Regions from separate parts of the Rhodococcus sp. SJ-3 genome, predicted to be linked through region 2. Evidence: riboswitches for the same ligand, from Rfam matches in the RefSeq annotation. Region 2 holds a riboswitch; each other region holds the start of a gene.
What was found. Region 2 has a riboswitch for thiamine pyrophosphate ahead of ACTDXD_RS17275 (3-oxoacyl-ACP reductase). Riboswitches for the same ligand answer to the same signal wherever they lie in the genome.
Positions count from the first base shown of each region.

Region 1 (3,271 bases), 2.9 Mb from region 2:
TGCCGGAAAATGGGTCCGAGCGCAGCATCACGCCCGCGACCAGGGCCTCAGGGATCCAGGGGCGACGATGCCTGGGCCCAGAATCGCTTGGGAATGCGTCCGGCATGCCGAGCACGGAAGCCGGCTTCGACCGCGTGACGCATCGCTGATGCCATCAACGCCGGGTCCTTCGCTCGGGTGACCGCCGTGGCGAGGAGCACCGCGTCGCAGCCCAGTTCCATGGCGAGGGCAGCATCCGAGGCAGTACCGATACCGGCGTCGAGAATGACGGGTACCCCAGCGGATTCCACGATCATCTCGATGTGGTGTGGATTGGCGATACCCAGCCCCGTCCCGATCGGCGATCCGAGCGGCATCACCGCGACACACCCGACATCCTCCAGGCGACGCGCGAGCACCGGATCATCGGTGGTGTACGGCAGGACATTGAACCCGTCGTCCACGAGCTGCTCTGCAGCAGAGACCAATTCGATCGCGTCGGGCAACAGGGTTCGTTCGTCGGCGATGACTTCGAGCTTGACCCAATCGGTTTCGAGCGCTTCCCGGCCCAGTTGCGCGGTGAGGACCGCCTCCTTCGCTCCGCGGCACCCCGCGGTGTTCGGCAGCGGCGCGATCCCGAGCCGAACCAGCAGGTCCAGCACGCCCGTTCCCGACGTCGCGTCGACCCGACGCATCGCCACAGTGGTCAATTCGGTACCCGAGGCAACGAGCGCGTCCTCGAGCACTGCAAGGTTCGCAGCACCTCCCGTGCCGGTGATCAACCGGGACGAGAACGATCGCCCGGCGATGGTCAGCGGGGGGAGATCCTGCCCCGGGTCCACCCGCGCGAGTGCGTGTTCAGCCACCCTGCACCGCCGTGAGGATCTCGATCTGCGCACCCTTGCCGATTTTCTCGCTCCAGCGTCCCCGGGGGAACAACACCCCGTCGACGGCGACCGCGATGCCCTTCTCGGGCAGTCCCATCTCGGCCAGCAGGTCCGTCATGGTCGGTTCGTCTGCAAAATATTTCTCCTCACCGTTGACGGTGATACCGACCGAAATCTGATTCGTCATCGCACGCTCTCCTTCGCGAATCGTTGGGGATCTGCATGTGCCACCTCGGCGAGCGGGTCGTCGGCGAGCTCGGCGAGCACCGAGTCGACCGTGATCGCGGTGAGCAGAATTCCGTTGCGGCCGTGCCCGGTAGCAGCAATCACCCGATCCGACAATCTGCCGATCAGCGGCAGATTGTCAGGACTCATCGGGCGCAGCCCCGCGCTCGCCTCGTGCAGTTCGTACTCACCGATCGCGGGAAACAGCATTTCGGCGTCGGCGATCAGGTCGCGCACTCCCGCGACCGTGACCTCGGTGTCGTCCGCTTCGTACTGGGTCGCTCCCACGACGATCCCGTCGGCGCGTGGCACCAGATACGCGGGGCGTCCGTGCACACTGCCGCGCACGGTGTGCTGCGGCGGCGGGGTTGCTCCGGGGCGTACGCGCAGCCGCAGGATCTCACCTTTGACCGGCCGGACCGGAAGGTCCGGCCACAGTCGCGCCGATGCGTACCCCGCGGCGAGCACGACGCGGTCGTCGGACAGTTCGTCGAGGTCGCCGACGGAAGCCTGGACGAACTGCACACCCGCGGCGACGGCAGCGCGATGCAGCGCTTCGACGAGCCTTCTGTTGTCGACGGACAGTTCGGTGGGGGCCAGCAGGCCGAGCCTGATCCGCGGACCCAGCGACGGTTCGAGATCACGGATCTCGGCCCGGGTGAGGATGCGCATCTCGTGGCCCTGCTCCGCCACCCAGGTTGCGATCGTGCGCAGGTCGGCGGCGTCCGCGGCGTCCAGAGCAACGGTCAGCGATGCACCCGCGGTGAAGACGTCGATGCCGGTCTCGCATTCGAGGTCGTGCGCGAGTGCGGGCCAGCGCTGCAGCGAGGCCGCCCCGAGATCGAGGACGTGCTCTTCCCCGGGCCACCCTTCCGACAACGGTGCGAGCATTCCGCCCGCAACCCAGGATGCGCCGGTGCCCGGGGCACGATCGTGGACGGTGACCGTCCATCCCGCGCGGGCTGCACGCCACGCGACGGCCAGACCGATCACGCCACCACCGATGACCGCTACTGTCGACACGACATCCACCTCACTCCCTGCGCCGGCATGATCCGGTTCAGGTCATAACGGTCGGGGCCGGCAGGCCCCCTCTCAGCCCCGCGTTCCTCGGGACTCCCGTGTTGTCACTTTCGAGGTAGAGGCTACCGTCTTGTCCGTGACGACCTACCCGACCACCTACCGCGGCAGCCATCCCGACCCCCGTGGACGCCTCGCGACCGCGCGGTTGTACCTGTGCACCGATGCCCGTCGCGACACCCGCGATCTCGCCCGGTTCATCGAGGAAGCCCTGGTCGGCGGCGTCGATATCGTGCAGTTGCGCGACAAGGACTCCGCAGGTGAGAAGAAGTTCGGCCGCCTGGAGGCCGGTGAGGAACTCGCCGCGCTCGAGGTGATCGCCGATGCGTGTGCACGCCACGGGGCACTGTTCGCGGTCAACGACCGCGCCGACATTGCGCTCGCCGCAGGCGCCGACATTCTGCACCTCGGACAGGGCGACCTGCCGGTGAAGCAGGCGCGGAGGATCCTCGGCGACGACATCGTCATCGGCCGGTCCACGGCCAGCCGCGCGCAGGCCGTGCTCGCCGACGGCGAGGACGGAGTGGACTATTTCGCGTCCGGTCCGGTGTGGGACACCCCGACCAAGCCGGGGCGCACAGCAGCCGGACTCGACGTCCTCCGGGAGGTACACGCTTCGCATCCGCAGCGACCGTGGTTCGCGATCGGCGGTGTGGATCTCGAACGTCTCCCGCAGGTGCTCGACGCGGGCGCCCAGCGCATCGCGGTGGTGCGCGCGATCACGAAGGCCGACGACCCGCGCGCTGCCGCGGCAGCGCTGAAGGCTGCGCTGCCTGTCTGACGTCCTACAGCCAGCCGAGTACTGCCGACGGGGACAGCGTCATCGTGCCGTGGGGCAGACGCGCACGCAGTCCCCGATCGGCGGTCACCACCACTGTCACGGCCGGATCGAGCGCGGTCGCCGTAGCGGGAACAGCCGAAGTATCGGGAGCAACTGCTGCGGCAAGCCGCGCGAGTTCGTCGTCGCCACTGCCGTCCGCGGTGTGCACGCGGGTGCGGTCGTTGTCGACGATCGCGCTACGCGCACGGCCTTCGAGCACCGCCTCGACCCGCGACACCCACCCGAATGTTCTGTCGGGAAGTTCGACGGTGCGTGGGAG
Region 1 is NZ_CM123306.1:804,712-807,982, forward strand. Features, by position in the region: gene ACTDXD_RS03675 (thiazole synthase) at 48-845, opposite strand; gene thiS (sulfur carrier protein ThiS) at 838-1,053, opposite strand; gene thiO (glycine oxidase ThiO) at 1,050-2,114, opposite strand; TPP riboswitch at 2,110-2,224, opposite strand; gene thiE (thiamine phosphate synthase) at 2,251-2,952, shown strand; gene ACTDXD_RS03695 (NUDIX hydrolase) at 2,957-3,271, opposite strand, start outside.
Region 1: it holds a riboswitch for thiamine pyrophosphate, as region 2 does, so the genes downstream of both, thiO (glycine oxidase ThiO) here and ACTDXD_RS17275 (3-oxoacyl-ACP reductase) in region 2, are expected to answer to the same signal.

Region 2 (3,271 bases):
AGAGAGTCCAATGCGGCCTTCTTCGCGTGTGCTTCGTCGTCGGTGCGGCCGACGTAGGTGACGAGACCGGGCAGTATCGCGATAGACGCGGCATCACGCCCCGCGGCGGCGGTGCGGGACCGCAGATCGGTAGCGAACTCGAGCGCTGCCGGAAGGTCCCAGGCGACCGAATACACGGCCTCGGCGTGGCGTGCTGCGAGGTCGCGTCCGGTGTCGGAGGCGCCGGCCTGGAACAACACGGGGCGTCCCTGCGGGCAGCGTGGCACCGTGAGCGGGCCGTCCACTCGGAAGTGTCTACCGTGGTGTTCGATCCGGTGGATCGCGTCGGCATCCAGGAAACGCCCGGCAGTGCGGTCCGCGATCACGGCGTGCTCTTCCCACGAATCCCACAGCGCGACAATCGCGTCGATGAACTCCGCCGCTCGCCCGTATCGTTCGGCGTGGGCCGGTAGTGACTCGAGTCCGTGGTTGCGGGCTTCGGCGTCGAACATCGAGGTCACGATGTTGGCACCGGCGCGTCCACCGCTGATGTGATCGAGCGAGGCGAGCATGCGGGCCGCGTGGAACGGCGTGTAGAAACTTGCGGACACCGTGGTGACCAGGCCGATCTTCTCAGTGGCCCGCGCCATCGCAGACAGCGCCGTGAGCGGTTCGAGAAACCACGTCGTGCCCGCCGTGTACGCGGTGTTCACACTGTGCCCGTCGGCGAAGAACACCGCATCGAAGCAGCCCCGTTCGGCGGTGCGCGCGAGTTCCTCGAAGTAGGCGATGTCGCCGATGCGCTCCGCGGCGGAGTCCGGGTGCCGCCACGCCGAAGAATGATGCCCGGCACCGTACAGAAATGCGCCCAGATGCAGGGTGCGTACCACCGGCATCAGTCCATCACCAGCCCGCCGTCGACGACGAGGTTCTGCCCGGTCACTGCTCGCGACCAGTCGGACGCGAAGAACAGCACGGCGGCGGCGAAGTCCTCCGGCGTCGTGACCGCACGCAGCGGGGTGGACGCGGCGATCAGGTCGAAGACCTCAGGAGGTGTCGCGGACGATGCATCGGTGGTGCGCAGGAGTCCGCCCGACACCATGTTCACCCGGATGCCTTCGGGGCCCAGATCCGCAGCAAAGGTGCGGGTCGTCGACAGCAGGGCCGCTTTCGCCGCGGTGTAGTCGTGGTACGGCACGACCGGGTTCTGGAACAGGTTGGTCCCGATGTTGACGATGCTGCCGCCGCCGGCTTCGCGCATGCCCCTCAGGGCGGCCTGGATCGTGTTCACCGCGCCACCGACGATGCCTTCGAGTTGCGCTGCGAACGCACCGTAACCGATCTCGTCGGCCTTGTCTCGGGCGTCACCGTTGAAGGAGAAGTCGGGAAGGGCATTGTTCACCACGGTGGTCACCGGACGTCCGAAGTGTTCGCGCGCCCGGTCGAACGCAGCCTGTACCTGCGTGCGGTCGGTGACATCGGCCTGCACGGCGATCGCTCGTTCGGAGCCGATGCTCTCGGCGAGAGCCTGTGCTGCATCGCCGCTGCGCCGGTAGTTCACCACGACCGACGCGCCTTCGTCCGCGAAGGCCTGCGCGATGCTGCTGCCGAGCCCGCGGGCTGCGCCGGTGATCAGGACGATCTGATTCTGCAGTGACGTTGTGACGAGAGCCATTGTGGCGCCTTCCCTTCGGAGCGAGGGATACACAGGCGGCATCGGTCCACTGGTCTGTTGCCGACTCGGCATCCCTTCGCTCGCATGATCGAGATCAGGTTCTACGGGTGTGGTCTCAGCCGTTTCCGGCACCCCGTGTCGAGTTCCGAACCCCAGGTTAGCAGTGTGCACGGGCAACGCCGGAGCACGTCACGTTCCGGCATGGGCGAACAGCAACGCGAGCCACGCCCAGCCCACGGTGATCACCACCCGCTGCACGAGCCCGGCGAGCCGGGCGTCGTTTTCCCACGCCTGCCCGAATGCGACGAAGCCGATGCTCAGCGCGCCGGCGGTCAGGCCCGAAAACCATGTCCACGCGGCGCCGGACACCGTGAACGCGGCGATGATCGCGGCTGCAGGAAGCGAGGTGAACACGACTGCACCCGCGTGGTCATGAATCTTGTGGCGGCGCGTGTACACCGTCGGTGTGCGGTCCGGTGTGCCCGGCGGATATCCACGCATCGCATCCATCGGAAAGAGTCCCGAGAGTACGAGGGCGACGCCGAACACTCCGATCGTCACGCCGAGCAACACACTGCCGAATGCGTCGGCGACGCCGACGGATCCGAGGGCCACTCCTACGCCGCACGCGATGAAGTTGGTGGTCTGGATCCAGCCTCGGCGGCCGAGTGCGAGCGCACTGACGGGCTGGCGTACCGGGTGATAGCCGGGGCGGGTCCACCCCTCGACGAGGAAGACCACGACGAAGACCGTGAGCGCGACCGAACCGATGATCGTCACGCGGTCATTCCCACCGGAAGAGCGCCGCCGCAACGACGACACCGGTCACGATCGCCACGCCGAGCGCGACGAAATGGGCCGGATCGGCCGGACTTCCGGCCCATGCCGCGGACATGGCCTGCGACGAGGCGCCGAACGGTAGCCACTCTCCCACCGCGGCAACGGGCTCCGGGAGCGAATCGATGCTGCCGAACAAGCCGCCGGTCGCGCCGAGTGCGAAGAACGCGACGAGACCGATCGCCACCGCGGAGTTCGGGGTCGGGGAGATCGCCGCGACGATCATTCCCACCGCATACATCGCCGCCATCGAAAGCACGAAGACACCGAGAGCAGTGCCTGGGTGCACAGGTAGCCGGGCGTCGAAGAAGACGATCGCGACGATCAGCGCCGCACCGAGCCCGACCAGGGTCTGCAGCACGCTCACCACGACCTGTGCCACCAGGACCATCGCAGGAGACGCCGGTGTCACCGACAGTCGACGCAGAATCCCCGTGCGACGGTAGTACGCCAGGAAACTCGGCATGTTGATGACACCGATCGTGGCGATGATGATCGTGAACACCAGCGGCATAACGTACACATCGAGCGCTGAGCGTCCGTTGATCACAACCTCGCCGCTCGCGGTCGCCGCACTCATGACAAGGATGAGCAGCGGGAGGCCGATCGGGACGACGAGACCCGCCGTGTCGCGTGCCACCATCCTCGCTTCGCACGCGATCAGCGTCAGCCATGCCGCGAAACCGGGCCGCCGGATCTCCGTACCGGTGTTCATACGGTGTCCTCCAGTTCTTTTCCGGTGAGCGCGACGAATGCCTCGTCGAGGTTGTTCGCAGACGC
Region 2 is NZ_CM123306.1:3,702,244-3,705,514, forward strand. Features, by position in the region: gene ACTDXD_RS17270 (LLM class flavin-dependent oxidoreductase) at 1-875, opposite strand, end outside; gene ACTDXD_RS17275 (3-oxoacyl-ACP reductase) at 875-1,654, opposite strand; TPP riboswitch at 1,709-1,800, opposite strand; gene ACTDXD_RS17280 (DUF998 domain-containing protein) at 1,844-2,434, opposite strand; gene ACTDXD_RS17285 (ABC transporter permease) at 2,439-3,206, opposite strand; gene ACTDXD_RS17290 (ABC transporter ATP-binding protein) at 3,203-3,271, opposite strand, start outside.

Region 3 (3,271 bases), 670 kb from region 2:
GAAGTGAGACGTTCACCCCATCTCGAGCAACGCAACAGATCGCCGCGTCGCGGATGCGAGCGCGTGTGGTGAGGTCGGAAACGCCCTCGGTTGAACGCATGTTCCAAGGGTTGCACACGCGTTCAACGACGTCAAGACTGCGCCCCCGACCCGGTTCAGGAGAAACCCATCACCTGCGCGCCCCACACCTCACGCATTGCGCCCTCCGGATCCGCGACCACTGTGTCCCGTGCATCGATGAGTAGGGTGGCCCGCTCGCGCGGCTCGTACTGCGGCCAGTGCTTCGACGCGTCCAGCGCGGCAGGAACCGCGTGCTTCGCGAACGCCAACCATCGCCGCTGAATCCTGCCCGACACCTCGATCGCACTCCTACGCCCACCGAGCCAGAAACTCGGATCTCGACCGAGCGTGCCGAAATTACCGAATACGTAGGGTAATTCGGTTGCATGCCCGGCGCCGATCCGCGCCGCCTTGAGCATCGGCGTCGCGTGGTCGAAGCGGTACACCCACGTCTGGGAATGCTCGGAGTGCGCTTCCGCCACCCACAACACCGGCATCCGGAACCCGGCGTCGCGCGACAAGGCCATCGCCCCGCTCGGCTTCGGCAGATCGGGATACGCTGCGGCGATTTCGGCGAGCCGTTCGGGCTCGAGATCGGGGCGGTCCTTCGCAAGCGCCTCCAGCATGGCGCGCACGGACGAATCGTCGACCGGCATCAACGGCGACTTCATGAAACGGAAAATCGACGGCTCGTCCTTGTTCGAACCGATGATGAGCGGCACCCGGTGCGACAGGCCTTTCTGGAATGCCGCGACCGGGTACTTGGGCACGAGGTCGCGATCGACCACCGGCGTCATGGCCAATGTGCCCGGAACTTTCGTGGGGATCTCCCCGACCACCGTTTCGGCCGCCTCGACGAGCTGCTCGAAAGGCATCTGCCGGAGACGCCCCACCCGAGCCGGAGACACCTCGAGGATCCCGAGGAACCGCTCGGCGACCACCGCGGCACGCTCACGACCGTATACCGACGTCGCCGGCGGCGACTGCGCGATCGCCCGATGAAACAGCCCCTCCGCACGAGGCACCGTCATCAGCGTCGTGACGGAGCCCCCACCGGACGATTCGCCGAACAGGGTGACATTATCCGGGTCGCCTCCGAAGTCCGCGATGCAGTCGCGGACCCATTCGAGCGCCGAAATTTGATCTCGCAGACCTAGATTCGACTCATATGTGTCGCCGGCGGACGAGAACGACGACAGATCGAGGAATCCGAGGGCACCCAGGCGATAGTTGAGGGTGACCACCACGACGTTCCCCGCTTCACAGAGCGCACGTCCGTCGTAGATCTTCTGACCCGAGTAGCCGATGACATACGCACCACCGTGGATCCACACCATCACCGGGCGCTTCTCGCCGTCCGGTTCGGGCGCCCAGATGTTGAGAGAGAGGCAGTCCTCCCCGATCGACATCTCGGACGAGATTCCGATCGGGCTGTTCGGGCTCTGTGGAGCGATCGGACCATACCGCTCGCAGTCGAGCACGCCCGACCACGGCCGGGGGCTCTCCGGCGAGCGGAATCTCATGTAGCCGCCGGTCGGGGCCGCGAACGGGATCCCTTTCCACGAGTACACCGCGCCGTCGCGATACCCGCGGGCGTCACCGTACTTGCATCCGACAACGAGCGTCTCGGCGTCCACATGACCTCCCGGTGAGCTTCTCGCATCCCAACGTACCCATCAGCAGCCGCGCCCACGGCCCGCCCGGGGTGCTATCGTCGCCTCCGACCGACACGGGGTGCTTCGCGACAGCGGGGCTGAGATCACACCCGTCGAACCTGATCAGGTAATGCTGACGAAGGGATGATTCGGGATGACTGTGCCTGCGCACGATTCACCGACCGACCGTTTCACCGATGTCCTGTGGGACCGCACGAAGGTTCTGCGCGACTCCATCGACGACCTCGAGTTCCTGCGCCGCCTGGGCGACGGCACACTGCCACTCGAATCGTTCCGCTTCTACATCGAGCAGGATGGGCTCTACCTGGCCGGATACGCCAAAGCCCTCGCGCTGCTTGCGTCCAAGGCGCCCGACCCGGTCACCGGCGCATTCTGGGCGACGAGCTCCGCGACGGCGGCCACCGAAGAGTCCTCGCTGCACCAGCGCCTTCTCCACGGTGGGGTACTGCCCGCCAACGACGCTCCTGTCGCCCACTCCCCCGCTTGCCTCGGCTACGTCTCGTACCTGACTGCCACGGTGGCGACCGAGCCGTACCCGGTGGGTGCCGCCGCAGTGCTGCCGTGCTTCTGGATCTACGCCGAAGTGTGCCGCGATCTGGCGTCTCGCGCGGCCGACGTGCTCGCCGCCGATCCGGCCCATCCCTACGCACAATGGGTGGCTGCCTACGACGACCAGGACTTCCAGGATTCGGTCGCGGGTGCACGTGCACTGGTCGATGCCGCCGGAGCCGCGGCGACCGAGACCGAACGAGACGCGATGATCGATGCCTTCATCTTCGCGACCCGCTACGAGCTCATGTTCTGGGACACCGCCCTGAACACGCATCCGTGGCCTGCGTCGTGACGCTCCGGCACCGGATCACCGCCCTCACCATCGCTGTCTGGACCCTGTGCACTGCCACTGCGTGCGCCAGCGGCGGTTCCGACGACACGATCCGGTTCGCACTCGACTGGACTCCCAACACCAACCACACCGGTCTGTACGTAGCGTTGCAGGAAGGATTGTTCGACGACGCCGGGCTCGACGTCGAGATCCTTCCTTACAACGATGCGTCACCCGACACTCTCGTCGACGCGGGCAATGCGGAATTCGGGATCTCGACGCAAGGAATGGCGACGTTCGCACGCGCCGCAGGAGCGCATACCGTTTCGGTCCTCGCCCCGTTACAACATTGGGCGACAGGTATTGCGGTCAAGTCCGACCGCGGCGATCTCACACGGCCGGCAGACCTCGACGGCCGAATCTACGCAGGTTTCGCCGATCCAGGTGTCTCGGAGACATTGGCGCAGGTCATCCGCAACGATGGCGGGCGAGGCGAGTTCGACGAGGTCGTTCTCGGAACGTCGGCGTACGAGGCCGTCTATTCGGGCACCGCGGACTTCACCGTCTCGTATCTGGCGTGGGAGGGACTCGAAGCGGAGCATCGTGGATTGCCGATGCGCTATTTCGACTACACCGACTACGGATTCCCCGATCAGTACGCGATCGTCGTCAACGGCAGCGAGGACTGGCTCGCCGAGAACCCCGATCGTGG
Region 3 is NZ_CM123306.1:4,375,440-4,378,710, reverse strand. Features, by position in the region: gene ACTDXD_RS20380 (TetR family transcriptional regulator) at 1-100, opposite strand, end outside; gene ACTDXD_RS20375 (carboxylesterase/lipase family protein) at 156-1,697, opposite strand; TPP riboswitch at 1,781-1,877, shown strand; gene ACTDXD_RS20370 (TenA family protein) at 1,870-2,580, shown strand; gene ACTDXD_RS20365 (ABC transporter substrate-binding protein) at 2,610-3,271, shown strand, end outside.
Region 3: it holds a riboswitch for thiamine pyrophosphate, as region 2 does, so the genes downstream of both, ACTDXD_RS20370 (TenA family protein) here and ACTDXD_RS17275 (3-oxoacyl-ACP reductase) in region 2, are expected to answer to the same signal.